Regions from separate parts of the Cytobacillus sp. FSL K6-0265 genome, predicted to be linked through region 3. Evidence: riboswitches for the same ligand, from Rfam matches in the RefSeq annotation. Region 3 holds a riboswitch; each other region holds the start of a gene.
The links. Region 3 has a riboswitch for thiamine pyrophosphate ahead of MHH73_RS11290 (YkoF family thiamine/hydroxymethylpyrimidine-binding protein). Riboswitches for the same ligand answer to the same signal wherever they lie in the genome.
Positions count from the first base shown of each region.

Region 1: linked by a shared signal. The riboswitch ahead of tenA (thiaminase II) and the one ahead of MHH73_RS11290 (YkoF family thiamine/hydroxymethylpyrimidine-binding protein) in region 3 are both predicted to bind thiamine pyrophosphate.
Region 2: linked by a shared signal. The riboswitch ahead of MHH73_RS01995 (3-oxoacyl-ACP reductase) and the one ahead of MHH73_RS11290 (YkoF family thiamine/hydroxymethylpyrimidine-binding protein) in region 3 are both predicted to bind thiamine pyrophosphate.

Region 1 covers NZ_JBBOPE010000001.1:2,495,006-2,499,929, reverse strand. The annotation lists gene trhA (PAQR family membrane homeostasis protein TrhA) at 1-565, opposite strand, end outside; TPP riboswitch at 924-1,030, shown strand; gene tenA (thiaminase II) at 1,151-1,840, shown strand; gene MHH73_RS12650 (MFS transporter) at 2,135-3,415, shown strand; gene MHH73_RS12645 (hypothetical protein) at 3,417-3,551, opposite strand; gene MHH73_RS12640 (peptidoglycan D,D-transpeptidase FtsI family protein) at 3,716-4,924, shown strand, end outside.
Region 2 covers NZ_JBBOPE010000001.1:372,121-377,044, reverse strand. The annotation lists gene MHH73_RS02005 (polysaccharide biosynthesis protein) at 1-570, shown strand, start outside; gene MHH73_RS02000 (IclR family transcriptional regulator) at 769-1,521, shown strand; gene MHH73_RS01995 (3-oxoacyl-ACP reductase) at 1,734-2,489, opposite strand; TPP riboswitch at 2,582-2,683, opposite strand; gene MHH73_RS01990 (glycosyltransferase family 2 protein) at 2,759-4,303, opposite strand; gene MHH73_RS01985 (ABC1 kinase family protein) at 4,421-4,924, opposite strand, start outside.
Region 3 covers NZ_JBBOPE010000001.1:2,215,347-2,220,270, reverse strand. The annotation lists gene MHH73_RS11305 (energy-coupling factor transporter transmembrane component T family protein) at 1-631, opposite strand, end outside; gene MHH73_RS11300 (ABC transporter ATP-binding protein) at 628-2,193, opposite strand; gene MHH73_RS11295 (ECF transporter S component) at 2,168-2,779, opposite strand; gene MHH73_RS11290 (YkoF family thiamine/hydroxymethylpyrimidine-binding protein) at 2,776-3,384, opposite strand; TPP riboswitch at 3,469-3,572, opposite strand; gene MHH73_RS11285 (hypothetical protein) at 4,123-4,458, shown strand; gene MHH73_RS11280 (NADH:flavin oxidoreductase) at 4,613-4,924, shown strand, end outside.

The DNA of each region.
Region 1 (4,924 bases), 280 kb from region 3:
CGTGATGGTACTTAAACCCTCTCCAAACATAAAATACCGACCCAGCAGTATATAAAACGCCACCAATGATGAGAAAAATCAAGCCTTGTGTGGTTAAGTGTGTAACAAGAGGTTCCCATGCAAATATAATTAGCCAGCCCATCAAAACATATAGTAATGTCGAGAGGACTAAAAATTTTTTAACAAAAAAACATTTAAAAACCGTACCTGCAATTGCTAGTCCCCAAACAAGACCAAATAAAGTCCATCCTAAGGGACCTTTAACAGTTATAAATAAAAACGGTGTGAACGTTCCTGCAATAAAAAAGTAAATGGAAGAATGATCGAGAATCTCAAATACATCTTTTGCTTTGCCTGCTGGTAAACTATGTAGCAAAGTAGATGAGAAATATAAAATAACCATCGTTATACCAAATAGAACAAAGCTGACAATATGCCAAGCTGTTCCATATAAGGATGAGAAAACAGTTAAAATTACAAGAGCCGCAATACTTAATAGTGCACCAACTCCGTGAACAATCGCGTTGGCGATTTCTTCCCCTTTTGAAAAAATATGTGTTTCCAATAGTATTCACCCATTCTTTACCCAATATCATAATTCTAGTATAAACCTATTTTAAGATGATAAAAAGTCGAATGGTTTCATTAGAAAGAAAAACTTCACTAAATTGAGAAGGTAAAGCGTCGAAAGGTCGAGATTTTTAAGTGGTTAATACCTGAGGTTATCGTTACTTTTAGTCAATGCCAATTTAGTGTTACGCGATTTGAAGTGTTAACGATACAACAACATTTCATCCAACTCACTTAAACATGATAACTGAAAGAGAAGCATGACATTACTCATTACTATACTTCAAGATGCTTTTCATTTAAGTTGACATTTTTTGATAAGATGATAACATAACGATGACAGCATAATTACATAAATCCACTAGGGGTGCCTTTAAAAGGCTGAGATTAAAGTGTAACTTTAAGACTCTTAGAACCTGATCTGATTGATACCAGCGTAGGGAAGTGGCGTATATAAATTTAGTTAACGTAATATAACTAAATGAATAATGTATACAGTAGCCACTTTCTTTAAGGAAGTGGTTTTTTCGCTTTTCTGGATTTTTTATGCTCATTAAAAAAGAGAGAAGAGGTAGAAATGATGGCAACAAAAGAAACGTTTACACAAATGTTAAGGAAAGAAGTACATGATATTTGGGAAGCTAATTTTGAACACCCTTTTGTCAAAGGAATCGCTAAGGGAGATTTACCAATTGAGTGTTTCCGCTTTTACGTGTTACAAGATTCTTACTATTTATCACATTTTGCACGTGTGCAAGCAATCGCTGCTTCTAAAGCGGAGAATTTATATATGACTTCGAGAATGGCTTCACATGCGCAAGGGACTTATGAAGCAGAACTAGGGTTACATAACAAATTTATGGAGTTATTAAAAGTTTCAGAAGAAGAGCTAAACCAGTTTAGACCAGCTCCTACTGCCTATGCCTATACATCCCATTTATACCGAGTAGCAGAGACAGGTACAGTTGGCGAGGTCATCGCTAGTTTGCTTCCATGTTACTGGATTTATTATGATATTGGACAGAGCTTTAAAGGGGCAAAACCAAAAGAAGAAATTTATCGTACATGGATTGATACTTACGGTGGAGAATGGTTTGTTAAACTTGTACTGGAACAAATTCACCACCTTGATCGGCTTGCTGAACTTGCATCTGAAACAGAAAAAGAAAAAATGAAATCTGCATTTACCATCAGCTGTCAATATGAATTAGCTTTTTGGGAAATGGCGTATACTCAAGAAAAGTGGTTAACTGATAAAACATATGCATAAAACATCATAAGATAAAGAGGGAATAGTGTTAACAGAATAAGGTTCATTCTTATTAACTTTATTCTGTTAACATCAAATCCCTATTCTCGTCGTAATATTAGGTTTGTTATGGAATAAGGCAATCTACAAATATGGCAGATTTTCTTTCACAAAAAAGTTCGCTCTTCCCCAACTACTCATCTCGTCTATAGAAAGATGACTCCACCCTCATAGATAGAAAAACTTCCTATATATATATAATGTCAATAAGCGTATAATGAAAGACGAATGTTAAATTAAGGAAGGCGTTTAATTATGAATAAACAACAAAGTAAGTACAGATGGGTTGTATTTGGTGTTTTACTTTTAGCCTATTTATTTATGGTAAGTCAAAGAACGGCACCTGGTTTAATAACAGATCAATTAATGGAAGAATTTCATTTAACGGCTGCAACGATTGGCTTGATAACGAGTATTCAATTTTTTGCTTATGCTGGATTGCAAATTCCCATCGGATTATTTTCTGATCGATTTGGTCCAAATGTATTTCTTGTCGTTGGAACGCTGCTTAACGGACTTGGTACCATTCTATATAGTTTGGTAGATAATAGTTATATGTTAATCTTTGCTAGATTATTATGTGGAATTGGCGATGCTACTATATGGGTCAATTTAGTTCTTGTGCTAAGCATTTGGTTCAAGCAGCAAGAATTTTCAATGCTTGTAGGATTTGCCGGAATGACAGGTAGTTTAGGTTTCTTATTAGCAACCGTCCCTTTTAGTTCGACCATTGCTTTACTAGGGTGGCGAATGCCATTTTTAATTGTTGGCATCTTAATATTCATCCTTGGTATGGGACTTTATATTGTTTTAATAAAATATCCCAGGAAGAAATTTTATATGGCAGATGAAAAAAACCAAAAAGAAACAAATGAACCGTTACTAGTCATCATAAGAAGATTACTTGTCAATCGTCAAGCTTGGGCGACATTCCTTTGTCATTTTGGTGTAGTAGGCACGTATATCGGCTTTATTGGCTCTTGGGCTGTTCCTTATGGTATGGAGGTTTACGGCTTATCAAGATCTAATGCAAGTGAAGTAATAATGTACGGATTATTTGGTGCCATTATAGGAGCTCCATTAACGAGCTATCTATCTACTTTTTTTGACAAAGTCAAATTACCTTATGTCTTTGTGCATCTGCTGTCGGTTTCTGCTTGGATTACCTTAGTATGGATGGGCGGGGAGCCACCGTATTTATTATTCATCCTTTTATTCGTGTTAATTGGTTATGCAAATGGTGCCAGTACGCTAACTTTTACAGTCGTTAGGCAGTCCTTTCATATAAAAGAAGTGGGGCTTATTTCTGGTTTTGCCAATACGGGTGGCTTTCTTAGCGCAGTGTTGCTGCCAGCACTTTTTGGAAAAGTATTGGACTATTTTGCTCTGTCTGACTTAGCAACTGCTTATCAATATGGACTGTATATTCCTTTAAGCTTTGCGATTATTGGGTTAATTGGTGTATTTATGTTATATGAGCCAGCAGTTTATCGTCAAAAACTACAAAAGAGTGAAATGGAAAAATCGGTTGGTTAACTTAACAATCGATTTTTTGTTTAGCCGCTAAAAAAGAAGAAGAATAATCACTTAAAAGAAAGGTAAGTGGATACCTGATTTGTTCATTATCTATCGTCTTTATAGAAAATGTTACTGGTAGTGTAAAATTGATCATTTTTATCAAATACCTCTTCATACCAATTGTAAAAAATGGATATTTGTTGTAAGATAGTTTATATTATTAATCTAATTTTAATAGTTTACATATTTTCGAAATATTGTAGTTACATATAGTAATAATTAAGAAGATTCATACTTTGATGATTGGTTGTGTTGATGATGGCGGGAGAGCAAAAAAGACAGAAACGAAATAAAAAAATGGTTTTTCGGATTAATGTAATGTTTTTTGCAGTATTTATACTCTTTTCGATTCTAATCTTCCGCTTAGGTATTGTTCAAATTGTTTACGGGGAGAATTATAAAAAAGAGATTGAACGGGAAGTGGAGGTGCCAGTTACAAGCACAGCACCTAGGGGGCAGATTTATGATAGTAAAGGTAGACTGGTTGTAGGGAATAAACCTCAATTAGCAATAAGTTATACACGCTCGCAATCTACTACACAAGAAGAAATGATTCAGACATCAGAGCTATTAGCCAAAATGATTAAAAAAGACTCGGAAGAAGACTTGAAGGCAATTACTGAAAGAGATAAACAAGACTTTTGGATCATAAAGTATCCAAATGAAGCAGCAGAAAAAGTATCAGACAAAGAAAAAGATGAATTGCAGGCAAGTGATTTGTCATCGAAAGAAGTAGATGAAGAAATATATAAACGAACGAGGGAACGAATAACAGAAGAAGAATTGAATGCTTTTAAGAAGGATGAACTAGAAGTTTTAGCAATCTTTCGAGAAATGGCAAGTAGTCGAATGTTGACACCTCATTTTATTAAGAACAAAAATGTCAATGAAGATGAATTTGCCCTTGTTAGTGAGAATCTTCATTTATTACCTGGCATTGATACAACAGTAGACTGGGAACGTTATAATGCCTTGAAGGACGAAGATGGCGAAGTGACATTAAGTTCTGTGCTTGGAAATGTTTCAAGTTCAAAAGAGGGCTTACCTAGTGAAATGCTCGAATATTATCAATCTAAAGGATATAGTCGCAATGACCGTGTTGGCAAAAGTTATTTAGAATTGCAATACGAGTCTGTCTTACAAGGGCAAAAGAAAATCATGAAAAATTATACAGATAAAACGGGTGAAGTAACAAAGCAAGATGTTGTAAGAGAAGGACAAGCAGGAAAAGATCTTGTTTTAACAACTGACATCGAATTCCAACAAGAAGTAGAAAAAATCATTGAAAAGCATATTCGCAGTCTAAGAGGTGGAAATTACTTCTTAGATCGTGGCTTTGTTTCAGCGATGAACCCACAAACAGGTGAGGTTCTCGCAATGGCGGGTAAACAGTTTGTCAAAGATGAAAAAACAGGTGAAACTGAGGTCATGGATTACGCCTTAGGTAATATGACAAGTCAATATTCG
Region 2 (4,924 bases), 1.8 Mb from region 3:
AAAACATTTATCGCTAAATCGAGACAAGCTAATGCTCGTGGTACCATTATATGTGGCACAAGATACGGAAATGTCATGGCATCACGGGGATCAATCATCCCGCTACTTATAGAACAAGTAAAGGCCGGAAAGCCGCTAACTGTTACGCATCCTTTAATGACCCGTTTTATGATGAGTTTAGATGAGGCAGTCGAACTTGTATTGTACGCTTTTGAGAAGGCTTATAATGGGGATATTATGGTACAAAAATCACCTGCAGCCTATATTACAGATTTAGCACAAGCGATTAAAGAACTTTTTCACGTTAATCTTCCTTTAGAATTAATTGGCACACGCCCAGGAGAAAAGCTCTATGAAGTGCTACTAACAAAAGAAGAAGCAGCAAAAGCCATTGATCTTGAAGGCTTCTATCGCATTCCTCGAGATACAAGAATAGAAACTGATACAAACTCTGTAGAAGAATATCACTCCAATAATACGTATCGTCTCTCTGTAGCTGAACTAAAAGAAAAACTACAATCATTATCCTATGTTCAAAAAGAGCTACAAAAATGGAAAAGGTTAAAGTAATTTTGTTTGACCGCTTCCTATTTTTCGTGAGTTGGGCACCTTCTCTGACTAAGTTAATAGTCGCCAACTCACTAACTATTCTTAAATATACTAAATTTATAGGAATATCCTACCAACCCTTTAAAGGTAGGTTGTTGTTTGATGTGGTTTCTGATAAATTAGGATTCAACATGACTAGCATAATGAGGAGTTACATACATGGAGATACAAAAAAGCAGTACGACGATTCAATCCTTGCAAATTGGCATTTCTATCATCGAATTAATCTATCAAAAAGATACCCCGATGAAATTCTCGACCATTCAAGAAGAAACCGGTATTACAAAAAGTAATTTATATAAATATTTAAATACACTTACACAATTGAATATGCTCTATCGTGAAAAAGGAACAAACCTGTATTATCTTGGCAACAAATTGATTCAATATGGTACAGCTGCCTTTGGTAGTCGTGATATTGCCGATGCGATTACTCCTTATATGCAGGAACTTTCTTCGCTAACTTCCTGCACCGTTTCGTTTTCATTATGGACAAACAACGGTCCGATTACGACAAAGATTTGTCATTCCAATGAACCACTTCATATTGGTACACAACTTGGCGGAAGCTTGCCACCAACATCTGCTGCGGGGAAGATTTTCTTAAGTTTCTTAAACCCTGCACTGACAAAAGAATGGCTAGGAAACGAGCAATCAATCGATAACGAAGAATGGCAAATGATTCAACAATCGAAAATCTCCTTCGCAACCGAACCTTTAATTCCATCGATTTCGTCTGCTTCCGTCCCTTTGCTAGACTACCAGAATCAATTACTCGGTGCAGTGACAGTGGTTGGATTTAACGATAACATGCCAAATGAAGTAACGGATCCGATGAGCAAGCAACTGCTGGCGTTTCATCTACAAGCATCTTCTATGTTTGGCTATCGATATAAACAGGGGAAAATTTGAACAATCCTGATTGAGCGTTCAATCAATTAGATGTAGTTGAGATAATTAGAAGTAATAATCATTTTATCATCTTCTGCGCATAAATTGGATTTTAGCTCACACATTTGCTTTTATACGCCCATCTATATAAACGCCTTACTCAATTATAGACCCGCAAACTGAATCTAATGATTGAAAAAGGCCGCCATACAAAGATGACGACCTTTTTTATCTTAGTTCATCGTCAATCCATGATCGACTACTAGATTTTGTCCCGTAATCGCTCTAGCACCTGGAGAGGCTAAGAAAACAACGGCTTCTGCTACATCTTCTGGTTTTGTCACACGGCGGATAGCAGCGTTATCAGCAACAATCGCAAATACTTCAGGGGTAGTAACAGCACTTGCATCCGTTGTTTCTAATAATCCACCAGAAACCATATTCACATTAATGTCATATTGTCCAAGCTCTTTGGCCATATTGCGTGTAAAGCCAATTAATGCCGCTTTCGCTGTTGTATATTCATGGTAGGCAACGACGGGATTCTGGTAAAGATTCGTGCCAATACCAATCACACGGGCTTGCTGTGAATCCTTTAAAGCTGGGAAAGCAGCTTGTACAACATGTAAGCTTGCTTTTATCGCACCTTCAAACTGGGTTTGATAGCTAGTCCAAGATAATTCTTCTACTTTTGCCTGTGCCACAGGATCAAATTTAAATTGAACTAATGCATTATTTACAACGATATCCAAGCGACCAAAATGAGCAATAGCGTTTGCCACCATCGCTTTTACTGCTTCTTGATCTCTGACATCTGCTTGGATGGCCAATGCACGATCATGCCCGATTTCTTCAACTACGGCATCAGCTTTTTCTTTACTACTATAATAATTAACGACTACTTTATAGCCTTCCTTACCGAACTTCTTAGCAATTGCAGCTCCTAATCCACGACTTGCGCCTGTTACTAACACAACTTCTTCTCTCACTCTATTCCCTCTTTTCAATCGATGTCATTAAAAATGTTCAGGGAAACAAAACAAAAGGCTCCCCGAAAATGGAGAGCCTACCATACGTATTCATATAGTTGGAAAATGCTCCCTACGATCGTCTTAACGAACAGGTTCTAAGGGTCAGGTTTTAACCTTCTCAACTCATATTCTGAGTCCCCCTGCAACAATTTTAATTATTTTTAGTTTAGCATATAAATAGTCGCATAGCTATGAATCGAGGTTAATTTCCAACTTGACCATTCGCTTTATGTTTCTTCCCATCGCATGACACGGGGATTCTTATCTAAAATCGATTCATATTGTTTCTCATTACCATAGAGACTATTCGGGTCAAGCAGCTTATATCTCTCGTATTTTTCCAAACGATCTTTTTCTTTTGCCCAGCCTAAATGCTTGACTCTTATTGTGGATAAGCTGTGGGTAAGTTGAAAGATATTTTCTGGAAATCTCCCACAATGTTGGGGCGTTTCTTTCCAGACGGGCTGAAAGGTTGAATCGACTCTTGCTAGAAATGGACGGTATAGGAAATGTGCTTGCCAATATTCATCTTCACGATAATGATCTTCATCCCACATATCATACAGTCTAAAACAGTACAAATCGATGGTATCCTGTTTAACAAAGTCATCAATATAATCAATAAAACTCTCCTCAAACCATTCATCTGCATCAAGATTTAATACCCAACCTAAAAATCCATTTGTTGCTTCTAACCACTGCTGTTTTCTTAGTTCTACTTCATTGGCAAACTGGGAACTTGCATTCTTGACCAATTTAATTGGCACACCTTTTAGTTCTTTCAAGAAAATCGATATAGTCTGATCAGTACTAGCATCATCTATAATCACAGCTTCATCGATAAAGGGCTTGACTTTCTTTAACATCGTTTGTAAATAACGACCTTCTTCATTCTTCACAATCATAGATAAGCGAATTTGATGGTTTTCTGCTTTTTCTGGATAAATAGGTAGTTCGCTATGAACATACTGACATTTTTCTTTAAAAGTAGGTATACCTTTTAAGTCAGAAGAGCGATAAATATGATAAGCAGGGAGATGTGTGTCGACATGTAAATCCAATCCTAATGCCACTGCTCTCACACAAAAATGCCGATCTTCTCCCCAAAAACTGAGATTTTTAATTTTACTAAAATGAACACCTGCTAACAAAGCCTTCCTGCTAATTAAGGTGCACGCACCTAATCCCCCTACTTCATAAACACCTGGAGTTTGTAACTGTTGAATAAACGCCTCGGTTTGAACTTGTTTTTCTTCATCTGTTATGACGCCATCATCCGCCTGTCTCCAGTGGGTATATTCATCTGTTAACCAAACTTGCGGATAAGGGATGGTCCCTTCTTGCCAAGCCGTCCAAAAGACCTCAGAGACAATTTCTTTATTTGCGGCAATAAGTGTATGAAGGGTATCCGGGTGTAAAAGCAAATCAGAGTCAATTAAAAACAGATAATCAAATGCTTCAAATTTCGCCTGCTCAATAAGCATATCTTTGAAGCGCGCAACCTTCCAGATGAGGGTATCATTCCAGAAATGTGTCAAGTCGGTGCGAATATAGATACTATCTTCTTTTGCAGATAATATCGCAACATTGTTCTTCCATTTGGCAAAATGACGTAGTAGTCTACTTGATTCTTCATCCTGATTATCATCTATGAAATAATAATGAATTTCCATTGTATCCGTTTTTAAATTGGCTAACGAAAGTAGAAACTCTTTTAAAATAACGGGTTCTTGATTAATTGGACTACCAATGAGAATTTTTGTATTAATCATAAGCAACATTAACGTTTGTAGACAAAACCGTTCACCTCTCTACACTATATTCTCACCATGATTTGCTTGTGTAGTAAAACAAGAAAAATTCTATCCAAAACAAAAAGCAGAGAATCGTTAGAATCTCCCTGCTCTAATGATGGTGTATATAAGAAATAAGAACATTAATATCGCAATGACAAAGCCGATTTCTACTGCCGGTATATTCCATAGGAGAGATGATTGCCTACCAAGGGCGGAACCGATAATTAAGCCCACCATTATAATGCTAAATGCCAGCAACACGATACTAAATGCTAGCCGGTTGCTGATACGATCAATTCTCGTTAGGAATTTTTCACTGTTGGGCAAGTTCAGTTCGAGCGGGATTTTCCCCTTTTTGATAAGAGCAATCAAATCTTTCAAATTATACGGCGCTTCTTTTAAAATATCAAAATACTCACCGATATGCGCTAGCGAATCTTTCGCCAAATGATCCGGTCGATATTTATTAATAATTAATCGTCTACCAAAAGGCTCAGCAATTTTTAAAATGCTTATATGAGGATCAAGCTTCTCCACAATCCCTTCCATTGTCAATAATGTTTTCCCCACCAACGTTAAGTTTGTTGGGATATGTAT
Region 3 (4,924 bases):
TAAAACCTTTTGATTCCATTGCAATTGCGACTCTTTCAGCCTTCCGAATCGCACCAGCTAATAGGGGAATAAAATATTGTTTCATTTGTTCTACAAGATTTCTCCATCCTTTTGCATGACCAAAGCCGCGAATACGATGAGCTTTCTTTAACATATCTAATTCGTGCCTGAAGGTTGGAACAAAGCGATAGCCAGCCAAAATACCGTAAGTCAACTTAGGTGAAAGGCGAGCTTGTTGCATTAAACTTAACATAAACTTTGTCGGATCAGTTGTAAAAGCAAAGAGTAAAGATAACCCTATAAAACACAATGACCTTAGCGCTAAACTTATACTAACTATAATGCTACCCATCCTGATATCAAAAGAAAGGAAGGAAAAGATAATAGGACCAGTTGCATATCTATCATCCGTATAAAGCATTGTCATCCAAGCAAGTCCGAGCGCAAAAAAGGACATAGGTATAAAGTAAAACAACCATTTCTTTATGTTCAGTTTACTGAAGAAAAATGTAAGTATCAGGATATAAATAAACATAATCGCTGGTGTAATAATATCAAAGGAAAAGCTCAACAGAATAGCAGGCATGATAATCGTAATAGCTTTCATAGTTGGATTTAATGAGTGTATCATACTGTCATCTCTTCATTCATCGACCGTAAACGGTAAGGGATCCTTAATCTGGCTCTTTCTAAAAGCTCAGTTCTTCGCCAAAGTTCTTTAGGTGTACCGTTATAAACGATGTTTCCTTCTTGCATGACCAAGACATGATTACAATATGAATCAACTAAATCCATGTCATGGGTAACGAAAACGATGGTTGTCCCTTTTTCATTTAGTTGCATGACTATACGCATAAATTGAGATATTGTATAGGCATCTTGTCCAAATGTGGGTTCATCGAATAAGAGTAAATCAGGTGTGGAATGTAACATCGTTGCTACACTTAACCTTCTTTTTTGTCCACCACTTAATGAAAATGGATTTTTCCACTTATCAGATAAAAGATCAAAATCGGTTAATAACTGATGAGCCATTCTTTCTGTTTCTACTCTAGAATAGCCACTTAGTTTCATACCAAAACACACTTCATCGTATACAGTTTGGTTAATAAACTGATGCTCAGGATTTTGAAATACATAGCCTATCTTCTTATATAACTCATTTTCATGCCAATCACTTAATGGGATGTTTAAAAAATCGATTGAACCTGATACAGGCTTATTTAATTTGGCTATTAATTGTAATAAGGTAGATTTACCAGCACCATTTTCGCCAACGATCGCACAAAACCTTCCTTTTTTGATCAAGAAAGAAAGTTCATTAAGGATTTGCTTATTTTTATAGTTAAATTGTATGTTTTTAAGATTTACAATTACTTCTGTACTTTCTTTTTCACTTGATGGTGGTCTTGCGAGTTCCCTAATTACATATCTTTTAGGTACTCTTATACGATTACTTCTTAACTCCTGTAAATGATTGATAAAACCTTCCTTTGGCGCACTATCTAAAAGGATTTCTCCTTTTTTATTAAGCGCAATCAACCGATGAGCGTACGTTTCCCAATCATCGATTTCGTGTTCAATTACAAGCAGACCAAATCTTCGTTCTTTTTGAATCCTCATAATTGTCTCGATAAACTCAATGCTAGATATAGGATCTAAATTTGCTGTAGGTTCATCTAAAATTAAATATTGAGGGTCCATTAAAAGGATGGAAGCTAGAGCAACCTTTTGTTTTTGTCCTCCTGAAAGCTGGTGAATGTTATGTTTCTTATATTGTGATAATCCTACAATGTCTAGCACATGTTCTATTCTTTGTTTCATTTGGCTTCTGGGAATAGACAAGTTTTCTAAAACAAATGCTAATTCATCTTCTACACGAACCATACAAAACTGGCTTTCCGGATCTTGAAAGACAATACCTATTTCTTGGTTGATTACTCCTTTGGGATAGGAAGAGATCGATCTCCCTTTATATAAAAGATCCCCTGAAGTAAAACCATCAATCGCCTCAGGATATAGGCCATTTAAACATAATGTAAGTGTACTTTTGCCAGATCCACTTGCTCCAAGTAATAAAGTCACTTCCTCTGCATATAAGCTAAAGCTAACATTATTTAAAGAAGGTTCATCGTGTTTATCAAAGGAAAAAGAGAAAGAGTCTAGTTCAAAAATTGGTTGATGATTTTTCATGCCTTGCTATTATCTCCTTCCCAATAGGATACCCATTTAACACACCTGTTTTCGCTAATTGATCCGCTAATATTTTTCCAAAATAACCAGCAATGATGGCTCCACTTAAGAGACGTATAACAAACATTGTCATAATAAGCCAGGATTCATAAGCATGAAAACCAGATACAAAGAAATGGTAAGGAAAACTAATAAATGCTGCACTAACACCGGAAAAAACGAGAATACGAGGTTGGTAATTTTTCCATTTTGTAACAGCGAAAGCGATTTCTGCACCTAACCCTTGCACCATTCCTGAAAGAATTAAAGCTGGACCAGATGTTGAACCGACAAGTACTTCGGTAATAGCAGCAATGGTTTCTGCTGTAAAAGCAACGCCTGGCTTTCTGATAATGTAAGCAGCTATGATTGATACAATAAACCATATGCCATAAATCAATTCATAACCAATGGGTCCAAGTCCAAACGGGGTAAGGATGGCAACAAGAACTTTACCGACCCCAAAAAAACCTAAATAAATGAAGCCAAATACTACCCCGAGGACTGACATGAGAACAATATCTTTCAAACGCCAAGATTTTCTCATGATACTTTCACTTCTTTAGCAGTTCCAGTTGGGCTGTTAGCTGACAATGTGAATGTCATTGTCACATGAGAAACCTCTTGCTTGGTCTGATCGAAAACGTTATGTAACAAGTTAAAAATATCATTCACATCTCCATCAAGCCTTGTGGCATAATGGCTATGGCTTACCTTTACTTCTGACTCCTTGGACCAATCAATTTGTTCATAAATTTTTTCCATATAATCTTCCCTCCCTAAGGGATAGAGGGCAAATTTGCAACCTGCTAACTGCTCTATTTCTTTTGTATAATCCTTGTTCAAAGCAATGTCAGTTTCGTCCATGTATACGTCTGCTGCTGAATCTCCTGGACAACCAATCGAAAAAGTGCCACTCATAGCAATGTGTTCTCCTGTTTTAGCCGCGTGTAAAAATATTGCTCTCACTACATCAAAAACATGAATTTGCTTCCCACGTATACAAGTAGAAACATCATCAGTATGAGACCACACCTTTGACATGTTCACTTCTTTAAGGGCAAATAAGATAATGTCCACATACCTTTCACTCATTACAGAAAGCGTAAACTGACAACCGACGATTCTACTTTTTCCACATAATTGATTCATATAAATATCCCCTTTAAACATTTTTTGAACAAAAAAAACTGCACCCCGATGGAATGCAGTTTGGCTATGCAAAAAAAGAGAATACACTGACCAACTGCACTTCCCCACGCTAGTATTATCTAGATCGGGTTATAAGGGTCAGGCAATTGCCTTCTCAGCCATTAAACATAGCTCCCCTAGCGCATTCGAAATATTTTGTTTGTTCATCTATCTAATCATAAGCAAAAAATCATCCCCTGTAAACCAAAACTTGTCAATCCATACTTGAAATAGAGAAAAATATATATTGATATATCAATTCATATGAAAGGCAATTAAAAATCTCAATATAGTAGAGGTGAGTAATTTCGAAATTCTAACATTAACATACTATTTTGAATGAAAAATAACCGATTACTACTCTTAGTATTGATGGTTGTCATTCCTTCTGGCGATTCTTTCACCCCGTTCATTAACCATTTTTCAATGAGGGGAGAGCGTCTTGAAATGTGGTTATTTACCGTCCCCCTAATTGATATTTATTATGAAAGAAATTATACTTATATAAGTAATTTATGGCTAATAGGTAAAGAGATTGCCTATTACTATATAATAATAGGTGAATGGCGGGCTTATTGTATACATAGTAAAATATATACTTTAAGTTGTTCTGATTGGTGGAAGAACCGAATGGTTTAAGAACTCTCAACTCGTAAAGATAATAAAAAAAAATAGGTGATTAAAATCGATATAAAAGAAATGTTAAATCAAGTTCCTGTTGTAAATGAAGAAGAAGGACGTTTATTATTAGCTAACTTACATCCACAAATGATTAAACTATTTCAGGAAAAGGAAATCGCAATCTATTACTCACTATTAGAGGATGTTTTGAAGGTTGCAAAACATTTAAATTTAGATACGGTAATTAAGTATTTCGGCATAACGCCTGTAGTGAAGGCAAGTGAAAGCATGCAGTTCCAAGAAATCTTTCGTTGCCTTCACACAAAAGAAAATAATAATAATTGGTTTTTAGATTTCTTTTCTTTGTATTTAGGTGTTTCTGTTATTTATGGCTTTAAACCTGAAGAAATGTAAGAGCTGATTCTTAATAAAGAGAAAACATTTCAAATTCCTTTTTTGAAATGTTTTTTTTATGAAGCGATAAGTGAATAAAATATTCTGTTAATTAAATGCTTTTTACTTGTATTTGCTATCATTCTTTGTAAAATGAAAGCAAGGAGTGATAAAGATGGAAGAAAAAATGGCAGGGCATAGTCTATTAGAAAAGGTTCCGTTTGGAAATGAGCAATTGAAAAGCAGGGTAGTAATGGCACCAATGACTAGAGGATTCTCACCAAATGGTGTACCGGATGAAAAGGTAGCACAATATTATCGTAGGAGAGCAGAAAATGGTGTAGGCCTTATTATTACTGAAGGCACAGCGATTAATCACCCGTCAGCGGTTGTTGGTGAAACAATTCCTCTTTTTTATGGTGAGGATGCACTAAAAGGTTGGGCAAATGTAGTAGCTCAAGTACATGAGGCTGGCGGTAAAATTATT